DNA from 3 places in the Streptomyces sp. NPDC005181 genome. Region 1 is predicted to be linked to each of the others. Evidence: riboswitches for the same ligand, from Rfam matches in the RefSeq annotation. Region 1 holds a riboswitch; each other region holds the start of a gene.

Region 1 (6,448 bases):
TTCTTCGAGCGCCAGGGTGTCGACGGGCGCCGAGCCGCGCCAGCCGAAGAGGACCGGGGCCGCCCGGATGGACCGGATCAGCTCGGCGGCGTCGCGGTCGGTGGCCGGTACGAGGCGGTGGGCGGTGTCGCCGAGGAGTTCGGAGGGCGCGCCGGCCAGCCCGAAGGAGAGGACGGCGCCCGCGGCCGGGTCGATCGTGGCCCGTACGACGGTGTCCACACCGCGCGGTGCCATGGACTGGACGACGGGCTGAAGCTCGGTGGGCTTGCCGAGCAGGTCGGTCAGCTCGTCGTACGCCCGGCGCAGCGCGGCCTCGTTGGCGAGGTCCAGCCGGACGCCACCGAGGTCGGCGCGGTGGCGCAGATGGGGTGCGGTGGTCTTGAGCGCGACCGGATAGCCGAGCCGCGCCGCTGCGGAGACGGCGGCGTCCGGGTCGGGGGCCGGGAGCGTCGGTCGTACGGTGATGCCGTAGCGGCCCAGGAGTTCGCACGCCTCGTCGTGACTGAGCGGGCGGCCACGCGGGTCGGGGTCGGGCCCGAGGAGCGCGTCGATACGTGCGGCGGCGCCGGCCTCGTCGATGGTGTCGTCGAGGAACTCGGGCACCTTCCCGGGCACGGCGGCCTGGCGCCTCCACTGGGCGTACTTCACGGCCTCGGCCAGAGCTCGCACGGCACGCTCGGCGGCGGGGTAGGCGGGGATGCGGCCGAGGGTGGGGACGGCGGGGGTGTCGCCCGTGCCCGTGTCGGACCGCTGCTGCGTGAGCTGGTCGCCGGGGGCGGTCGCGGTCGGCGCGGTCGGCGGGACGACCCGATCGGCCGGTGCGGCCGGAGCGTCCGGGGCAGCCGGCGCGGACGCACGTGCCACACGTGGCACCGCGGCCGTGCTCGTGGCGGCGGCAAGCGCCTCGGCCAGGCCGCCGATCTCCACATGGACCACGGCCACCGGCTTGGCCGGGCCCGTGGCTGCGGCGGTGCGCAGGGCGGCCGCCAGGACCTCGCCGTCACCCGATTCCGCTTCGCCGTTCTCTCCGACCCAGGGGATCGCCGTCACGATCACCGCGTCGCAGCTCCGGTCGGCGAGTGCCTCGGCCAGCGCGTCCCGGAAGTTCTGCGGGGTGGCCGCCGTGGTGAGGTCGCGGGGCGGGCGCGGACGCAGCCCCTCGGCGAGGCAGGCGTCGTACGTGAGGAGGCCGAGGGACTCGGAGTTGCCCAGGATCGCGACCCGCGGGCCCGCAGGGAGCGGCTGGTCGGCGAGGAGCAGGCCCGCGTCGACCATCTCCGTCACGGTGTCGACGCGGATCACCCCCGCCTGCCGCATGAGCGCGGAGACTGTCGCGTCCGGGATCCGGCTGACCGGCACCGCATGGCCCGGCGGGGTGCTGCCGCTGTGCCGGGCGCCCTTCACCACGACCACCGGCTTCACCGCCGCGGTGCGTCGGGCGAGCCGGGTGAACTTGCGCGGGTTGCCGAGCGACTCGAGGTACAGCAGGGCGACATCGGTGTCCGGGTCCTCGTACCAGTACTGCAGGAAGTCGTTGCCCGAGATGTCGGCGCGGTTGCCCGCGGAGATGAACGTGGACAGGCCCGCGCCGCGCCGGTAGAGCCCGGAGAGCAGCGCGATGCCGATGGCACCGGACTGCGTGAACAGGCCGATGCGTCCGGGCGCGGGCGGTTCGGGGGCGAGGGAGGCGTTCAGCCGTACGGCGTCGGAGTTGTTGATGACGCCGAAGGCGTTCGGGCCGATGATGCGCATGCCGTACGAGCGGGCCTGACGCACCAGTTCGCGCTGCCGTTCCCTGCCTTCGGCGCCCCATTCGGCGTATCCGGCGGAGAGGACGACGAGGCCCTGGACGCCGTGCTCTCCGCAGTCGGCGACGGCCTCCGGGACCCGGTCGGCGGGGACGGCGACGACCGCGAGGTCGACCGGTTCGCCGATCTCGCCGATGGAGCGGTGGGCGGGGACGCCGTCGATCGTGGCCTGGTCCGCGGCGAACGCGCTGTTCACCGCGTACGCGCGACCGGTGAACCCGGCGTCGAGGAGATTGCGCAGGACCGTGCGGCCCACCCCGCCGGGGTTACGGCCGGTGCCGATGACGGCGACGGAGCCCGGCGCGATCAGCCGCTGCACCGACCGCGACTCCGCCCGCTGCTCACGGGCACGCTGGACGGCGAGGGACTCAGCGGTCGGTTCGAGGTCGAGGGTCAGGTGGACGGAGCCGTCCTCGAAGCTGCGCTGCTGGGTGTACCCGGCGTCCCGGAACACCTTGATCATCTTGTTGTTGGCGGGCAGCACCTCGGCGGCGAAGCGCCGGATGCCGCGCTCACGGGCCACCGCGGCGATGTGTTCCAGCAGCGCCGACGCCACGCCGCGGCCCTGGTGGGCGTCCTGGACGAGGAAGGCCACCTCGGCCTCGTCGGCGGGGGCGGAGGCGGGCCGGCCGGTCGCGTCGATCCGGTCGTAGCGGACGGTGGCGATGAACTCGCCGCCGACCGTGGCGGCGAGACCCACCCGGTCGACGTAGTCGTGATGGGTGAAGCGGTGCACGTCCTTGGCGGAGAGCCGCGGATAAGGGGCGAAGAACCGGTAGTACTTCGACTCGTCAGAAACCTGCTCGTAGAAGCTGACCAGCCGCTCGGCATCGTCCGTGGTGATGGGCCTGATCCGGGCCGTGCCACCGTCGCGGAGCACCACGTCCGCTTCCCAGTGGTCGGGGTACGCGTGATGCGGACTCTGCTCCGGCGTGGGCTGCATGGGCAAAGCCTACGGCTCGGTCAGCGGTCGCGTACGGCTCGGGGCCGGGGCAGTCTGAGAGGGCCGATCGGCCTTGCGGCACGGGCTGCGGCGCCGGGTCGCAGGTCGGGCGGAGCATCGCGCACCACATGAGAGACTGGTCTAGACAACCATTGATTCGTGAAGGGCAGAACCATGGCTGAGCGCCGCGTCAATGTCGGTTGGGTCGAGGGCCTCCACGCCCGCCCCGCTTCCATCTTCGTCCGTGCCGCCACGGCGTCCGGCGTCCCCGTGACCATCTCCAAGGCCGACGGCAGCCCGGTGAACGCCGCTTCCATGCTCGCGGTGCTCGGCCTCGGCGCGCAGGGCGGCGAGGAGATCGTTCTCTCGTCCGAGGCGGACGACTCCGAGGCCGCGCTCGACCGACTGGCGAGGCTGGTCGCCGAGGGGCTCGACGAACTCCCGGAGACCGTCTGATTCCGGACCTGTCCGGCCTGTTCCGGCCGGAAGTATTCCTGCGGCAGAGCCGCGGCACCTTTGACGGGGGGCCGCGGCTCTTTCGTTTTCACGAACTGCACCGATCTCAGGACCGATCCCGTCCACTCCCGAGCCGGTTTTCGGGACCACTCCGGAGCGAATTTGGGCAGCCGAAACAAAGCCCCGCCGAATTACATCTCTTTGTATACGGCGCATGTGTTAATGACGGCCGCTCGTGGTGTTTACGACATGTTGCGAAGTCCTCACCCGGCCTGGCCGCGGCGGGGCGGGCGCGCGGCCCGGGGTGCGGTCCGCGCGCCGCAGCCGGTGCGCGGCGGTGGCCCGCTCGGCGTGCTGCGCGGCCAGCCCCCTGGCCCGTTCCGCGTCACCGCGTGCGACTGCGTCCACGATGGCCCCGTGCTCGGCCCAGGAATCGGCGGGGCGGGCCGGCTGCTCGACCGCGTACATCCAGGCGATCTTGTGCCGGAGCTGGGTGAGCAGCGCGATGAGCCCGGGACTGCCGGAGGCCTGGGCGAGCGTCTCGTGGAACCAGCCGCCCAGCGAGCGGAGATCCTCCCCTTCACCCCGCCTGGCCCGCTCCTGACCGAGCCTGACCAGGCCGCGGAGGACTTTGAGGTGTGCCTCGGTGCGGCGCTGCGCGGCGCGGGCCGCACCCAGCGGCTCCAACAGCATCCGGACCTCCAGCAGGTCGGCAGCCTCCTCCTCGGTCGGCTCGGCGACACAGGCGCCGGCGTGCCGGCGGGTGACCACGAAACCCTCGGACTCCAGGGTGCGCAGCGCTTCCCGAACAGGGACACGGGAGACCCCGTAACGGCGTGCGAGCAGTTCCTCGGTGAGTCTGCTGCCGCGTTCGAAGACACCGGAGACGATGTCGTCACGGATTGCCGTGCATACCGAATGCGCCGGAATGCGCATGTCCGAACCTCCGCCTTAATCCCCGCGAAACGCGGCCGACCGACGCCTGTTCTGTGACTCTATTGCAATGCGACCGCATTTCCGATGCCGGGCCGAAATCCATGAATATCTTTTGGTCCGAAGACGGTTCGGCAAGCGCCCCCGACGGGGGCGGTCCGGGTACGACGAAGGCCCCGGCTTCCCGCGCCGGGGCCTTCGGGAGGTGCTGCGTCGGTCAGACGTTGACGCCGTGGGCGCGCAGGTACGCGACGGGGTCCATGTCGGAGCCGTACGACGGCGTGGTCCGGGCCTCGAAGTGGAGGTGCGGTCCTGTGGAGTTGCCGGTCGAGCCGGAGAACCCGATCCGCTGGCCCGCGCCGACGCTCTGGCCGACCGACACGCCGATCGACGAGAGGTGGCCGTACTGGGTGTACGTGCCGTCCGTCATCCGGAGCACGATGTTGTTGCCGTACGCGCCGCCCCAGCCGGCCTCGACGACCGTGCCGGCGCCGACGGCGACGACGGAGCTGCCGGAGGGAGCGTGGAAGTCGATGCCCGAGTGGCTGCCGGAGGACCAGAGGGAGCCGCTGGACTTGTAGCCGGTGGTGACGTAGGAACCGGCGACCGGGAGCTGGAAGAAGCCCAGGCGGGTGCGCTCGGCGGACCGGGCGGCGCGCGCCTTGGCGTCACGGGCCGCCTTGGCGCGGGCTTCGGCCTTGGCCTTGGCTGCTGCCTTGGCCTTCGCTGCTGCCTTGGCGTTCGCTTCTGCCTTCGCCTTGGCGGCGGCCTTGGCCTTGGCGGCCGCCTGGGCCTTCGCCTTGGCTGCGACCTCGGCCTGGCGCATCTGCACGTCGGCCTGGGTGGCAACCTGGTCGGCGAGGGTGCCCTCGATGGCGATGACCTGGTTCAGGCCGATCTCGCTGACAGAGGGGGCTTCGGCGCCGGCGGCGAGAGCCGGAGAGGCCAGCCCACCGATGACGCCGGTGGTGGCCAGAGCTGCGATGCCGGCGATCTGCGCGCTCTTGCGCGTCAGACGGCTCGGGGCACGGTGCTTCCCGGTGGGGCGGGTGAACGCCATGAAGTGGGTGGTCCTTTCCTTCCTTCTCGCCTACCGGGTTAGCTGACGGGTTCGGAGCAGGAAGGTCTCCTACGGATCCGCGAGCCCCACAAGAGGCGCGCAGGCATCCGATTCACCCCAGGGACTGCATGGGTCCCCGGCTCCCCAGGCTCGCGCCTGACGGGGACTCGGCGATGGCTGACCGGCGCCGCGGATGCGGCATACGAGTGACGGGCAGCGATGCCGACGCTAGGCGGGGGCACTTTCATTCACCAAACGGACAGGGCGTTTTGTAGCACATCCCACAGGGCATATACGCAACTTCTGTCCTAAATCGGACAAAAGGGAAGACCCCTGCGAGAAGCGACTCACGGGGGTCTCCCTATGTCCCTTTATGCGGTTATTTGATGCGTCAGCTGCTGACGACCGACACCTCTCCGATGCCCAGCGCCCGGACCGGCTCCTCGATCTGCGCGGCGTCGCCGACGAGGATCGTGACCAGACGGTCCACCGGGAAGGCGCTGACCACCGCCGCGGTCGCCTCGACCGTGCCGGTCTCGGCGAGGCGGGCGTACAGCTGCGCCTGGTAGTCGTCCGGGAGGTGCTGCTCGACCTGATCGGCGAGCGTGCCCGCGACGGAGGCCGCCGTCTCGAACTTCAGCGGGGCGACACCCACGAGGTTCTGCACGGCCGTCTCGCGCTCGGCGTCGGTCAGGCCCTCGGCCGCCAGCGTCCGCAGGACCGTCCACAGGTCATCGAGCGCCGGTCCGGTGGACTCCGTGTCCACCGAGCCGCTGATGGCCAGCATCGCGGCGCCCGTCGCCCCGGAGGCGGAGTCCGGCGCCGACGACCGCAGAACCTGCGCGAAGGCCCGTACGCCGTAGGTGTAGCCCTTCTCCTCGCGCAGCACCCGGTCCAGCCGGGAGGTGAGCGTGCCGCCCAGGCAGTACGTGCCGAGGACCTGGGCCGGCCACACGCTGTCGTGCCGGTCGGCACCGATGCGGCCGATCAGCAGCTGCGTCTGCACGGCTCCTGGACGGTCGACGATGACTACCCGGCCGGTGTCGTCGGCGGTGATCGGCGGGACCGGCCGGGGCTCGGCGGTGTTCCCGGACCAGTCGCCGACGGTGTCGGCGAGCAACGCGTCCAGGTCGATGCCCGTGAGGTCACCGACGACCACGGCGGTCGCGGTGGACGGCCGGACATGGGCCTCGTAGAAGCTGCGGACGGCCGCGGAGTCGACCCGCTCCACCGTCTCCTCGGTGCCCT
Region 2 (6,448 bases), on a different contig from region 1:
TTGCCACCGAGGGCGAGCGGGAAGACCTGGAGGTCGGAAGAGCCGAGCTTACGGAGAGAAATCAAATGGATCAACGGAACCCGCCGCGCCCGCTATTCCGTCCAGGGGGCACCTGGAGGGCCCCGCACGGGCATCCACCGGGGCCTCTGCACGGGCATCCGCACCGGCATCGCAAGGACCGGGTGACAGCAGACCGGCAGCCCTGACGTCGGGGGGTGAGCGTCAGGACTGCCGGGGTTCAGGGGCCGGGGAACCGGCGCGGACTCAGACGGTGAGGCCCTTGTCGCGCAGCCAGGTCATCGGGTCGATGCCCGAGCCGTCCGGGGTGTGGACCTCCAGGTGGAGGTGGGGTCCGGTCACATTGCCGGTGGCTCCGACGCGGCCGATGGTGTCACCGGTGGTGACCTTCTGGCCGACGCTGACGTCGATCGACGACTGGTGGCAGAACCACAGCTCCGTACCGTCCTCGAGCTCCAGGACCGTGCGGTAGCCGTACGAACCGGACCATCCCGCCGACTTGATGGTGCCGGTGTGGACGGCCTTGATCGGCGTGCCGGTCGGCGCCGCGAAGTCGAGGCCGGTGTGGTAGCCGGAGGACCACATCGAACCGGCTTCGCCGAAGGTCGAGGTGATCGTGTACGAGGAGGTGGGGATGGCGTAGGAGGCGGCGAGCTTGGCGAGCCGTGCGGCCTCGGCCTTCGCCTTCGCCTCTTCCTCCGCCTTCTTCTTCGCGGCGGCGGCCTTGGTCTCGGCGGCGTCCTGCTTCGCCTTGGCCTCGGCGGCAGCCTTCTCCGCGGCGGCCTTCTCCTCGGCGGCCTTGGCCTCCGCGTCGGCGGCGTTCTGCTGCTGCTCGGCCTGCTGGAGGATGCGGGCGCGCAGCGCCTCGCCTGCGTCGGTGGTGCCCTGCTCGGCCTCGGCGGTGGTGATGCCGGCGCTGGTGAGCGGGGCGGCGGAGACCGCGGACTTCGCCTGGTCGGTGGCGGACTCGTCGGAGAACAGGGCGCCCACGCCGGGAAGGGACTTGGCGTCGGGGAGGTTGTCCGCGAGTGAGTCGGGAAGGGAGATGGAGACCGGCGGCTTGCTCTGCGCGGTGGCCATGCCGCCCGCACCTACGGCCGCGATGACGCCGACTCCGAGCACCGTGGAGCTGCGGGCGAGCCCGTTGCGCTGCTTGACGACGCGGTGCCTGCCGCGTACGGGGCGGACGGACTCCTCGGTGGGATTCCATTCCTCCCACGCCCGGTCGGTCTCACCGGAACCGTCGGCCGCGAACTCAGTGGTGAATTCGGCGCCGAAATCGGTTCGCTGCTCGGTTCCGTACTCGGTCGTGAAGGCGGAACCGAACCGGGAGGGGGCTTCGGGGGCAGGCTTGTTGGACGCCACGGGGGCGCACTCCTTTCCTTCCTTCTCGCCTACCGGGTTAGCTGACGGGTTCGGAGCAGGAAGGTCTCCTACGGATCCCTCTGCCTCTCGCGAGACACAGGTGTCCGATTCACCCCATGTAGGTGGTTCCCCGGTTCCCTTGCGGAATTCGGCGCTCGCGCACGGTGCCGCCACTGACGACGGCTGGGACAACCGCGCTGCGTTATCGAACGTTAATAGACAGACGGGTCCGATTCCAAGCCGTTCCCACTGATCGTTCATGGCCTTGGCCTGGACTTTACGGGACACAATCGGGCGGAAAGGGCGAGTTGACCGCTCCTCAGCCACTACCCGGTTTCTGACGTTGCGTCAAATGTTATGCGGAGCGGGGCCTTTCGGTTACGCACGGTGGCATCGCCCGTGTGGAGCCCCTTCACCGGCTCAGCTCTTCCTCACTCGCGTCCCGGCCCACGATCTTCACAGTCCTGCGCCGCTCCGGCTGCCCCTGCGCGGGACGTGCGACCGCGAGCAGCGCCATGTCGTCGGTGGACCTGCCGCCGGTGTGCAGCCGTACGTCGTCGGCCAGCGCGGACAGCAGCGCCTCGGGCGCGGGGAAGATCCGCCCGCGCAGCCGGGCCGCCGGATCGTAGAAATCTCCTTGGGTGTCGCGCGCCTCGGTGAGTCCGTCCGTGTAGGCGAGCAGCGTCGTCCCGGCGGCCAGCTCCCATACGTCGGCCCGGTCCGTCCACGCCCCCAGGTCCATGCCGAGCGGCAGCGCGGGCACCGTCGGCGCCAACACGTCCAGTTGGCCGTCGAGGTGGAGCAGCAGCGGCTCGGGGTGGCCTCGGTTGACGATCCGCACCTCGGCCGCACCGGGCGGGATCTCGGCGAGCACGGCGGTGACGAACCCCTCGACCGGATCGATCCCACCCTGCCGCGGCCTCTCCCGCGTCAGCGCCCGCTCCAGCCGCTGCGCCACGCCCTCCAGCGAATCCTCCTGCTCGGCGGCCTCCCGGAACGCGCCGATGACCACCGCCACCGTCGCGACCGCTTCGAGCCCCTTGCCCCGCACGTCCCCGACCACGAGCCGCACCCCGTACGGGCTCTCCGCCACGGCGAACAGGTCACCGCCGACGAATTCGTCCGCCTGGGCCGCCTCATACCGCGCGGCGACATGGAGTCCCCCGACCCGCTCGGCCGGGATCGGCAGCACGGCCCGCATGGCGGTCTCCGCGATGACCCGCGCCGAAGCCAGCTGCTCGTTGCCGCGCTGTACGACCCGGTTGATGACGACGGCGAGGACAGCGACCGTGATCACGGTGACGAGTTCGATGGACGGCACGACCGCCGGCAGCGTGCTGCCGGACAACCGCAGCGCGAGGATCGAGAGAACCGCGGCGATGCCGATCCGGACGGTGCTGAACAGCGAGAAGAACGGTGCGGCGATCAGCGGAGCGGCCACGAACATCGGCACTGCGGTGAAGGGCGGTGGGCTGAGGTAGTCGAACACCAGCCCGCCGACGATCATCAGGAACGGCAGCGCACGGACGAACCACCAGGCCCAGCCGCGGACCACGTCCCGCCCCCTGAGCCGCCCCCCGCGCAGTTTCTCCGCCATCCCCACCTGTGGTCTCCTGCCCGGCGCGCCCTGTGCTGTCCTGGGCAGGTGCGCCCTGTGGTCTCCTGCCCCGTACACGCACGGCTCTGTCCTGACCTGCACGCGCACGGCTCTGTCCTGACCTGCACGCGCACGGCTGAGGACGTGCGCCCCGCCTCCCAGGTTTGCCGGAGCGGCGTCGCGCGGCGACTGCTCATCGGCCAAAGGGACGACGGAAAACACGAATCAGGCCCGGCACGCTTTCTGCATGCCGGGCCTGATTCTTCAGTAGCGGGGACAGGATTTGAACCTGCGACCTCTGGGTTATGAGCCCAGCGAGCTACCGAGCTGCTCCACCCCGCGTCGGTAAACACAACTCTACGCCATCAGGAACTGACTGCTGACCAAGAAGGAATCCGCCGCCCGACCGAACGGTCCCGGCGTCTTTCCCCGCCCCGGCCCCGCCGGGTCAGTTCGAGTCAGTGATGCGCTGCGCCTGTTCTGCGTTGACCGCCGGTTTTCCCGCGCTCGCGCTGCGCTGGAGCGAGTGGAGGATGGCCAGCCCCTGGCCGACCACGCCCGCCGCCATCTCGTTGACCCCGTCGGTGCCGTTGAGCACGGTGAGGCTGGCCCCCTTCATCCCGCGGGCCGCCGCGTCGGCCAGCGCCGGCAGGTTCTCCACGATGCGGTTGGCCGCGATCAGCTCCTGGTTGCCGTCCCGGAGCGAGGCGGCGCGCGCGGTGTTGGCGTCGGCCTGTGCCTGGGCCAGCGTCCGTTCGGCGTACGCGCTGCCGTCGGCCTGGAACTTCGCCCGGTCGCGGTCGGCCTCGGCGAGCGTGCGCTGCCGGTACGCCTCGGCGTCCGCCGGACGCCTGACCTCCGCCTCCAGCCGCTGTGCGGCCAGCGCGGCCTGCCGCTCGGCCAGAGCGGTCTGCTCCTCGATGACCTCCTGCGACGCCCTGGCCTGGGCGAGCGGTCCGGCCTGGGCGGCGCGAGCGTTGTACTGCTCGGTCTCGGCGAGGAAACCGGCCCTTTTGATCGCGGTGTCCCGTTCGTACTCGGCCTTGAGCGCCGCGGCCTGCTGCTCGCGCTCGGCCGCTTCCTGGTCGGCCCTGGCCTGGGCGATCCGGGCCTGGCTGGCGACAGCGGCCGCGTGCGGGGCGGCGAGGTTGTTGATGTAGCCGGTGGCGTCGTCGATCTCCTGGATCTGGAGGGCGTCCACGACGATGCCGAGTTTCTCCATCTCGCCGTGACTGCCCGCGATGACCTCCTGGGAGACCCGGTTCCGTTCCCGGATGATCTGCTCGACGGTCAGCCCGCCGACGATGGAACGCAGGTGACCGGCGAAGATCCGGCCGGCGAGCTCCTCCATCTGGTCCTGCTCGGACAGGAAGCGGCGTGCGGCGTTGGCGATGGAGACGGTGTCGTCACCGACCTTGAAGACGGCGACCGCGCGGACGTTGAGGCGGATGCCCTGCTGGGTGACGCAGTCCTCGGTGATCTCCGCCTCGCGCAGCGCCAGGGAGAGCATGCGCGCCTTCTGCTTCACGGGTACGACGAAACTGCCGTGGCCGGTGACGATCCGGAACTGGGTGTCCTGAGTCTGCCGCTTCGATCCGGAGATGAGCATCGCCTCGTTGGGGGCGGGAACGTGCCAGAACAACATGAGCGAACTCCTGCCGTACGTCATTTCCTCTCGGCGTCGGGTCCCGCCTCCGGTTCCCTGGTCAGGACGGCAGGCGCTCGACCATCACGCTGCGTGCCGAGACCGAGTCGACGACAACGACACGTTCGTCCCTGTCGATCGACGTCGCCGACCATGCGGTGTAGGCCTCCGACCCACCCCGTACGGCCACCAGCACTTCGCCCGGGCCACCCTCCGGGATCGGCACGATAACGCGCCCGATCGCCCCGACCGGGCTCAGGCCGGACTCATCTGCGGCTCTCATACGCCCTCGCCCACGCCTCCCTCATGTTTCCAAGGTACTCCGCACCACCCCTCGGGGAACGGCCCCGGACGGCGATGAGCGGACGTCGATATGTGATGGTATGACTGATTCAGAATTCAGACATTCGACGCTGTGTCACAGCGACGACCAGGGAGCCGAACGTGGACGACTACCCCCTGCTCAATCTGTTCTGGACCATGCTCTGGTTCTTCCTCTGGATCATGTGGCTGTTCCTCCTCTTCAAGGTCATCGTGGACATCTTCCGCAGCGACGACCTCGGAGGCTGGGCCAAGGCGGGCTGGCTGATCCTGGCCCTGGTGCTGCCGTACCTCGGCGTCCTGATCTATGTGATCGCGCGCGGCAAAACCATGGGGAAGCGCGACCTCAAGGAGGCCCAGGACAGGGAAGCCGCCTTCAAGGCGTACGTGCGCGAGGCCGCGGGCACCGGCGAGAAGGGCGGCGGCACACCGAAGAGCGGCGGAAGCGTCGACGAACTGGCGAAACTCGCGGACCTCAAGGACCGGGGCGCGATCACGGATGAGGAGTTCCGGCAGGCGAAGACGAAGCTCCTCATCTGAGACCCGTGCCTCGTCCCTCCTCCCTCCTCCCTCCTCCCGGGCGTACTCCTCATCCCAGCCGTCCCGGCCTGCAGTGGACCGGGATCCGCTGGACGCGGTTGTTGCCGAAGCCGCCGCGGTTCCACGGCTGGGTGAGGGGCTGGACCCGGCCCGCCGCATCGGTGGCGCGGGCGGCGAGGACATGACTGCCGGGCGTGGCCGTCCAGAACAACTGCCACCGCTGCCAGGCCCAGAGGTGCACCCCCTCCCCGTCCGGCGCGGTGAGTTCGGCGTCGTACCAGGAGCGGCAGTCGTCCGTGGTCACCTCGACCCGTGTGACCGGCGGCCGCCCCGACCAGGCCCTGCCTTCCAGCAGCACGCGGCCGGGGCGGACGAAACGGATCCTGGACATGAAGTCCGGGCAGCCGGGCGGGATCATCAGCGCCCGTGGGGCGATCCGGGTGACGGGCTCGCCCGGATCACCGGGCTCCTGGTGGTAGCGGTAGGCCGTCGCCTGCTGGAATCCGGTGAACGGGGTGTCGGTGAGCCGGATCTCGCGCAGCCACTTCACATGAGCCATGCCGTACCAGCCGGGCACCACCAGCCGTAGCGGATGGCCGTGCTGCGGTGGCAGCGGCCCGCCGTTCATCCGGTACGCCACCAGCACGTCCGTGTCGTCGCCGGTGGCCACGTCCAGCGGCAGGCTCCGCCGGTAGTCCTGCTCGACGCCCCGCTCGACCCCGTGGTCGGCCCCGCTGAACACGACCTCGACGGCGTCCGGCTCGACCCCGGCCTCGGCGAGCAGCAGCCGCAGCGGCACCCCGGTCCACTCCGCCGTACCGACCGCCTCGACCAGCCACGGCTGGCTGACCGGGCGCGGGGCGAGCAGGGCCCGGCCGTTGCCCGCACACTCCATCGTGACGCGGAGGGTGACGGCCGGGAACGACCGCAGAGCCGCCACGTCCAGCGCCAGCGGTCTGCGG
Region 3 (6,448 bases), on a different contig from region 1:
TCGACCGCGCCGGCTTCAACAGCCGCTACGCACCGCTGGTCGCGGCGGTGGCGGCCATTCCGATCACCTTCGTGGTCTCCCGCGCGATCATGCTGAGGCCGGACGTGAGGCCCAAAGCGGTCGAACGCGTGCGCTGAGCGCACCGGATTCGGCCCACATCCCCCACTCCTGCCGAATCGTTGGTCGAATCAGTGGCCCGGATCACGCCCACTGCCTACCATCGATCACCGCCAGGTCTTGTGCACCGCCGCACAATCTCTCCCCGGGAGGCTCCTTTGCACCGCCGCCGTCGCACCGCCCTCGTCGTCTCCGCCGCCATGCTCGCCGCGGCGCCGCTGCTCTCCGCCTGCGGCAACCAGGCCCACCCAGGTGCCGCAGCCGTGGTCGGCGGGGACCGGATCGAGGTGTCCACCGTGCAGGCCCAGGTGGCGGACGTACGTACCGCACAGCGCAACTCCGACCAGTCCGTCCAGCTCATCAGCAAGTCCGGCCAGCTCGGCCGGGCCAAACTGCACGGGATGATCTTCGACCGGATCCTGGACAAGGCCGCCGCGGACGCGGGCGTGACGGTCAGCCGCAAGGAGATCCAGGAGATGCGGCAGTCGGCGGCCTCCCAGTCCGGGGGAGAGGCGCAGCTGCGGACGGCGATGCTTCAGCAGAGCTGGGTCGCCCCGGACCAGATCGAGGCCGTTCTGCGCGAGCAGGTCCAGCTGACGAAGCTGGCCCAGGCGCTCGGCGCGGACCTGCAGCAGCCCGCCGGACAGAAGGTCGTCGGCGACGCACTCACCGCGGCCTCGAAGTCGCTGCACATCGACGTCAACCCGCGCTTCGGCACCTGGGACGACAAGCGGACCCAGCTCGCCAACTACAAGGCCCCGTGGATCACCCAGGTCACCAAGCCGGCCCAGCAGGAAGCCGCAGCAGGCGCTTAAGGGGTGTCCGGTCGGTCGGGCCGGGCGCGCGTGCCCCGGCACGCACGTCCGACCCGCTCCCTGATCCCGCCTGACCGACCGGACACCCCGTAGGTAAGTTGGTGGGGTGAACGCTGAAGATCCCGGCCGTATCGTCCTGCTCACTGCCAGCCACCGGGTCGCACCCGGGCTGCTGTCCTGGCCGGCCTGGCAGACGCTGCACGCCGCCGACCGGGTGTTCTGTGCCGAGCAGGACCACCCCCAGCTGCCGTATCTGCGCGAGGCAGGCGTCACCGTCGAGCACGGCGCGCCCACCGCGCAGGAGCTCGTCGACGCCTGCGCCGGCGGCCGGACCGTCGTGGTCCTCACCGGCGGCGAGGGCAACCAGCCGCTGACGGACGGGCTGGCCCGGCTCGCCGGATCGGGCCGGGTGCAGATGCCGAACCTGGAGCTGCTGCCCGGTTCGTACGATCTGCCGGGCGCCCGTCTCCTCGATCTCGTCCAGGTCATGGACCGGATCAGGGCCGAGTGCCCCTGGACGTCGCAGAAGACCCACCAGGGGCTCGCCAAGTACGCCATCGAGGAGGCGTACGAGCTGGTCGAGGCGATCGAGGACGGCGACCGCGACGAGCTGCGCGAGGAACTCGGGGACGTACTCCTTCAGGTCGTCTTCCACGCCAGGATCGCGGAGGAGGACGAGGACCAGCCGTTCTCCGTCGACGATGTCGCGGCCACCCTCGTCGAGAAGCTGATCCACCGCCATCCGCATGTCTTCGGCGACGAGACCGCCGAGACCCCGGAGGACGTGCACGCGCACTGGTTGCGCACCAAGGCCATCGAGAAGCAGCGCGACTCGGTCACCGACGGCGTGCCGCTCGGCCAGCCCGGTCTGGCGCTGGCGGCGAAGCTGGCCGGGCGGGTACGTGCCGCCGGACTCGATGTGGCGCTCCCGACGGGGGACGGCATCGGGTACGAGCTCCTCGCCCTCGCCGTACGCGCGGAACAGGACGGCACCGACCCTGAGGCCGCACTGCGGGCCGCCGGTCGCGCCTACCGGGACGCGATCCTCGCGGCGGAGGGCAACGGATAACGTCAGGGGGTGAACGACAGCCCCGCCGACACCCCTGCCGACAGCCCCGCAGACGCTCCCACCGACGCCCCCGAACTCTTCACGTGGGAGTTCGCCACCGACCCGTACCCCGCCTATGCGTGGCTGCGCGAGCACAGCCCCGTGCACCGCACCGCGCTGCCCAGCGGGGTCGAGGCGTGGCTCGTGACGCGCTACGAGGACGCCCGGCAGGCTCTCGCCGACAGCCGGCTCTCCAAGAACCCGGCGCACCACGACGAGCCGGCGCACGCCAAGGGGAAGACCGGTATCCCGGGCGAGCGCCAGGCGGAGCTGATGACGCATCTGCTGAACATCGACCCGCCCGACCACACCCGGCTGCGCCGCCTCGTTTCGAAGGCGTTCACGCCGCGCAGGATCGCGGAGTTCGCGCCGCGCGTGCAGGAGCTGACGGACCGCCTCATCGACAACTTCATCGAGGAGGGAAGCGCGGACCTCATCCACGACTTCGCGTTCCCCCTGCCCATCTACGCGATCTGCGATCTTCTCGGTGTTCCGCGTGAGGACCAGGACGACTTCCGGGACTGGGCGGGCATGATGATCCGCCACGGCGGCGGGCCACGCGGCGGGGTGGCCCGGTCGGTGAAGAAGATGCGCGGCTATCTCGCCGAACTGATCCACCGGAAGCGGGAGAACCCGGGGGACGATCTGATCTCGGGGCTGATCCGGGCCAGCGACCACGGCGAGCATCTCACCGAGAACGAGGCCGCCGCCATGGCCTTCATCCTGCTCTTCGCCGGCTTCGAGACGACGGTCAACCTCATCGGCAACGGGGTGTACGCCCTGCTGCGCAACCCCGTTCAGCGGGAGCGGCTGCAGCGCTCGCTCGACGCGGGGGAGACGGGGCTGCTGGAGACCGGCATCGAGGAACTGCTGCGCTACGACGGTCCGGTGGAGCTGGCGACCTGGCGGTTCGCTACCGAAGCGCTGACGCTCGGCGGGCAGCGGATCGCGGCGGGCGACCCCGTACTGGTGGTGCTCGCCGCCGCGGACCGGGACCCGGAACGGTTCGCCGACCCCGACACGCTCGACCTCGCCCGGCGTGACAATCAGCACCTCGGCTACGGGCACGGCATCCACTACTGCCTGGGGGCGCCGCTTGCCCGGCTGGAGGGACAGGCCGCGCTGGCCACGCTTCTGAGGCGCCTTCCGGATCTGCAACTTGCGGTAGAACCTACCGATTTGCGGTGGCGCGGAGGGCTCATCATGCGCGGACTGCGCACTCTTCCCGTGAAGTTCGATCCCGGACACCGTTCCGACGAAGGTGACGCTCTGTCAACTCCGTGACTTTCACGTGATCTGCGCTGCATCGACTTGTGACAAGCGTTCGACTGCCGCTACCTTCACCGTTCGACTCATCAGTCACACGGAAGGCAACTCCATGGGCTCCGCGAACGGCAGACACCGTCGCCCTCGGCAGGCACCTGCCATCGTCGTCGCCGCAGGCGTGGCCGGCTCGGCCATCGCCATCCCGCTGCTCGGCGCAGCCGGTGCGCACGCGGCCGACGCCACGACCTGGGACCGGGTCGCCGAGTGCGAGAGCGGCGGCATGTGGAGTGCCGACCTCGGCAACGGCTTCTACGGCGGTCTCCAGTTCTCACAGGACACCTGGAAGTCGTACGGCGGCGACGCGTACGCCCCGCGTGCCGACCTCGCCAGCCGCTCTCAGCAGATAGCGGTCGCCGAGAAGGTTCTCGACGACCAGGGGCCGCGGGCGTGGCCCAGCTGCGCGGTGATCTCCGGGCTCACGGTGGACGGAGCGCTGCCGGGTGTCGATCCGGGGAGTGTGCCCTCGGCCGACCCGACGCAGAGCGCGGACCCGTCCGACGGGGCGTCGGACGAGGCGGGCCCCTCGGGCGGATCGAAGTCGTCGTCCGCCAAGTCGTCCGCCAAGTCGTCGGGTAAGTCGTCGGGTAAGTCCTCCGGCGAGGCGTCGAGCGACGCGTCGGATGCATCCGGTTCGTTCGACTCGTCCCGCTCCTCCGGCTCTTCGGGCGGTGAGGTGGGCGGTAAGCACCGTGGCACGCCGGCCCCCGAGGCGAGCCAGGGTGCGGGCGCGGGCAATGACCGCGAGTCGGGCCGACATGCCTCCCGCGGCAACAGCGAGGGACGCGACACGGGCGCCCAGGAGGCCGACGGCGCGTACACGGTCCGGCCGGGCGACAACCTGTGGGCGATTGCTGATGCACAGAAGGTCCCCGGCGGGTGGCCCGCGCTCTACGAGGCCAACAAGGCTGCCGTCGGCGACGACCCGGACCTCATCCTGCCTGGCGAGAGCCTCGATCTTGGCGTGAAAGCAGAGTGAGAGCGGTCTGATCAACAGCTAAATACACCCCAAAAATCGGGGTAGTTCAGAGGCCTATGTCCGCTTATGTGTAAGTGAGACATGGGTCTCTTTGCGTCAATTGACGTGTCGCGCCTGCCGGGTCCGCGCGCATCGCCCCCCACCTGCGAAAACGAGGGTCGGCGGGATGCAAGTAAGGGGTGATTGTCCGGCGTGTCCATCTTTGAATGTAGGGGTTGTGTGTGTTTACGGTCGGAACTGCTCGCACCGCGGGCCCCGTCGACCGTCACGCCGAATCCTGCCGTCGGTCGAAGGGAACAGACGCGTAAAGCGCCGTAGGCAGGAGCGGGGGACCCAGGTAAGCGCCGGGCCCGATGGTCGAAGGACCGTCAGGACCGGCTTGGGGTGAAGTCGTGCGCTAGGACGTGCGACCGGGCAACTCACTTGGCCCGAACCCGACAGCTCACCTCGTAGGCGTCGGTGAGGAGAAGTTCCATGCTGCTGAACAGCAAGGGCAAGCACCGCCGCCCGTCCAAGGCCGTCCGTGTCGCCACGCTCGCGGGTGTTGCCGGTGCCGCCATCGCCGTTCCCCTGATGGGTGCCACGGGCGCTTCCGCCGCCTCCGTCGCCACGTGGGACGCCGTCGCCCAGTGCGAGTCCGGTGGCAACTGGTCCATCAACACCGGCAACGGCTACTACGGCGGCCTGCAGTTCTCGCAGTCCAGCTGGGCTGCCGCCGGTGGTACGCAGTACGCCCCGCGGGCTGACCTGGCCACCAAGGCCCAGCAGATCGCCACCGCCGAGAAGCTCCTCGACATGCAGGGTCCGGGTGCCTGGGCCTGCGCCGGCGCCGGCAACCTGACCAACGACGGTGTCGACCCGGGCGTCGACACCGGCTCCGCCGCCGTGAAGCCGGCCGCGCCGAAGCCGGCCGAGCACACCGAGGCCCCCACCGCCTCCCGCTCGGACCGCGGCACCGCCCCCGAGGTCGCGAAGACCGTCACCACGCCGACGGGCCAGAAGGTCGCGAAGGGCGACGGCGAGTACAAGGTGAAGGCCGGCGACTCGCTCAGCGAGATCGCCGAGGCGCACAAGGTGAAGGGCGGCTGGCAGCAGCTGTTCAAGCTGAACAAGAACATCGTCAAGGACGCCGACCTGATCTTCCCGGGTCAGCAGCTCCACCTGACGAAGTAGGACGAGCCTCAGCAGAAAAGGCTCTCTCCTCCCTGAGCACCCCGACCCGGCGCGGATTCCCCCGTACGTGCCGGGTCGGGGTTTTTGCGCTCACTGTTCAACTGTTGTAGTTACTGCTCAGTAGATTTCTGGACATTTGCCCGTCTAGGGGTGCCCTTGGGTCCTTTTTCGTCCCAGGAGGCGGGCGGTCGCCGAACACAGTGGGCCAAGGCGGTTAGGCTCTTGGCGCAAGGCCAAAGCGACCCTGCACCACCAGCGTCATATCCCAGAAGGAGATGCCTCGTGCCGTCCATCGACGTCGTCGTAGCCCGGGAAATCCTCGACTCCCGCGGAAACCCCACGGTCGAGGTCGAGGTTGGCCTCGACGACGGCAGCACCGGCCGTGCTGCTGTTCCGTCCGGCGCCTCCACCGGTGCGTTCGAGGCCATTGAGCTTCGCGACGGTGACCCCAACCGCTACCACGGCAAGGGCGTCGAGAAGGCCGTCCTCGCCGTGATCGAGCAGATCGGCCCGGAGCTCGTCGGCTACGACGCGACCGAGCAGCGGCTGATCGACCAGGCCATGTTCGACCTGGACGCCACCGAGAACAAGGGCTCGCTCGGGGCCAACGCCATCCTCGGCGTCTCGCTGGCCGTCGCGCACGCCGCCTCCGAAGCCTCGGACCTGCCGCTGTTCCGCTACCTCGGTGGCCCGAACGCGCACCTGCTGCCCGTCCCGATGATGAACATCCTCAACGGTGGGTCGCACGCCGACTCCAACGTGGACATCCAGGAGTTCATGATCGCCCCGATCGGCGCGGAGTCCTTCTCCGAGGCCCTGCGCTGGGGCGCCGAGGTCTACCACACGCTGAAGAAGGTCCTGAAGACCAAGGGCCTGTCGACCGGTCTCGGCGACGAGGGCGGCTTCGCGCCGAACCTGGAGTCGAACCGCGCC

What was found. A riboswitch is a leader RNA that binds a small molecule or an ion and turns the genes downstream of it on or off. The one in region 1 is predicted to bind cyclic di-AMP.
Positions count from the first base shown of each region.
Region 2: another riboswitch for cyclic di-AMP. It lies ahead of ABZV38_RS15565 (M23 family metallopeptidase); the one in region 1 lies ahead of ABZV38_RS11785 (M23 family metallopeptidase).
Region 3: another riboswitch for cyclic di-AMP. It lies ahead of ABZV38_RS09235 (transglycosylase family protein); the one in region 1 lies ahead of ABZV38_RS11785 (M23 family metallopeptidase).

Region 1 is NZ_JBEXID010000013.1:19,850-26,297, forward strand. Features, by position in the region: gene ABZV38_RS11770 (GNAT family N-acetyltransferase) at 1-2,751, opposite strand, end outside; gene ABZV38_RS11775 (HPr family phosphocarrier protein) at 2,926-3,207, shown strand; gene ABZV38_RS11780 (GntR family transcriptional regulator) at 3,427-4,143, opposite strand; gene ABZV38_RS11785 (M23 family metallopeptidase) at 4,358-5,200, opposite strand; cyclic di-AMP (ydaO/yuaA leader) riboswitch at 5,213-5,383, opposite strand; gene ABZV38_RS11790 (pitrilysin family protein) at 5,592-6,448, opposite strand, start outside.
Region 2 is NZ_JBEXID010000019.1:87,550-93,997, reverse strand. Features, by position in the region: partial or broken gene ABZV38_RS15570 (aldo/keto reductase) at 1-65, opposite strand, end outside; gene ABZV38_RS15565 (M23 family metallopeptidase) at 265-1,383, opposite strand; cyclic di-AMP (ydaO/yuaA leader) riboswitch at 1,395-1,547, opposite strand; gene ABZV38_RS15560 (PP2C family protein-serine/threonine phosphatase) at 1,796-2,890, opposite strand; tRNA gene ABZV38_RS15555 (tRNA-Met) at 3,249-3,322, opposite strand; gene ABZV38_RS15550 (SPFH domain-containing protein) at 3,429-4,625, opposite strand; gene ABZV38_RS15545 (hypothetical protein) at 4,687-4,908, opposite strand; gene ABZV38_RS15540 (SHOCT domain-containing protein) at 5,070-5,486, shown strand; gene ABZV38_RS15535 (sulfite oxidase) at 5,536-6,448, opposite strand, start outside.
Region 3 is NZ_JBEXID010000009.1:76,879-83,326, forward strand. Features, by position in the region: gene ABZV38_RS09210 (GtrA family protein) at 1-137, shown strand, start outside; gene ABZV38_RS09215 (SurA N-terminal domain-containing protein) at 276-932, shown strand; gene ABZV38_RS09220 (nucleoside triphosphate pyrophosphohydrolase) at 1,039-2,001, shown strand; gene ABZV38_RS09225 (cytochrome P450) at 2,011-3,324, shown strand; gene ABZV38_RS09230 (transglycosylase family protein) at 3,419-4,342, shown strand; cyclic di-AMP (ydaO/yuaA leader) riboswitch at 4,643-4,813, shown strand; gene ABZV38_RS09235 (transglycosylase family protein) at 4,817-5,515, shown strand; gene eno (phosphopyruvate hydratase) at 5,798-6,448, shown strand, end outside.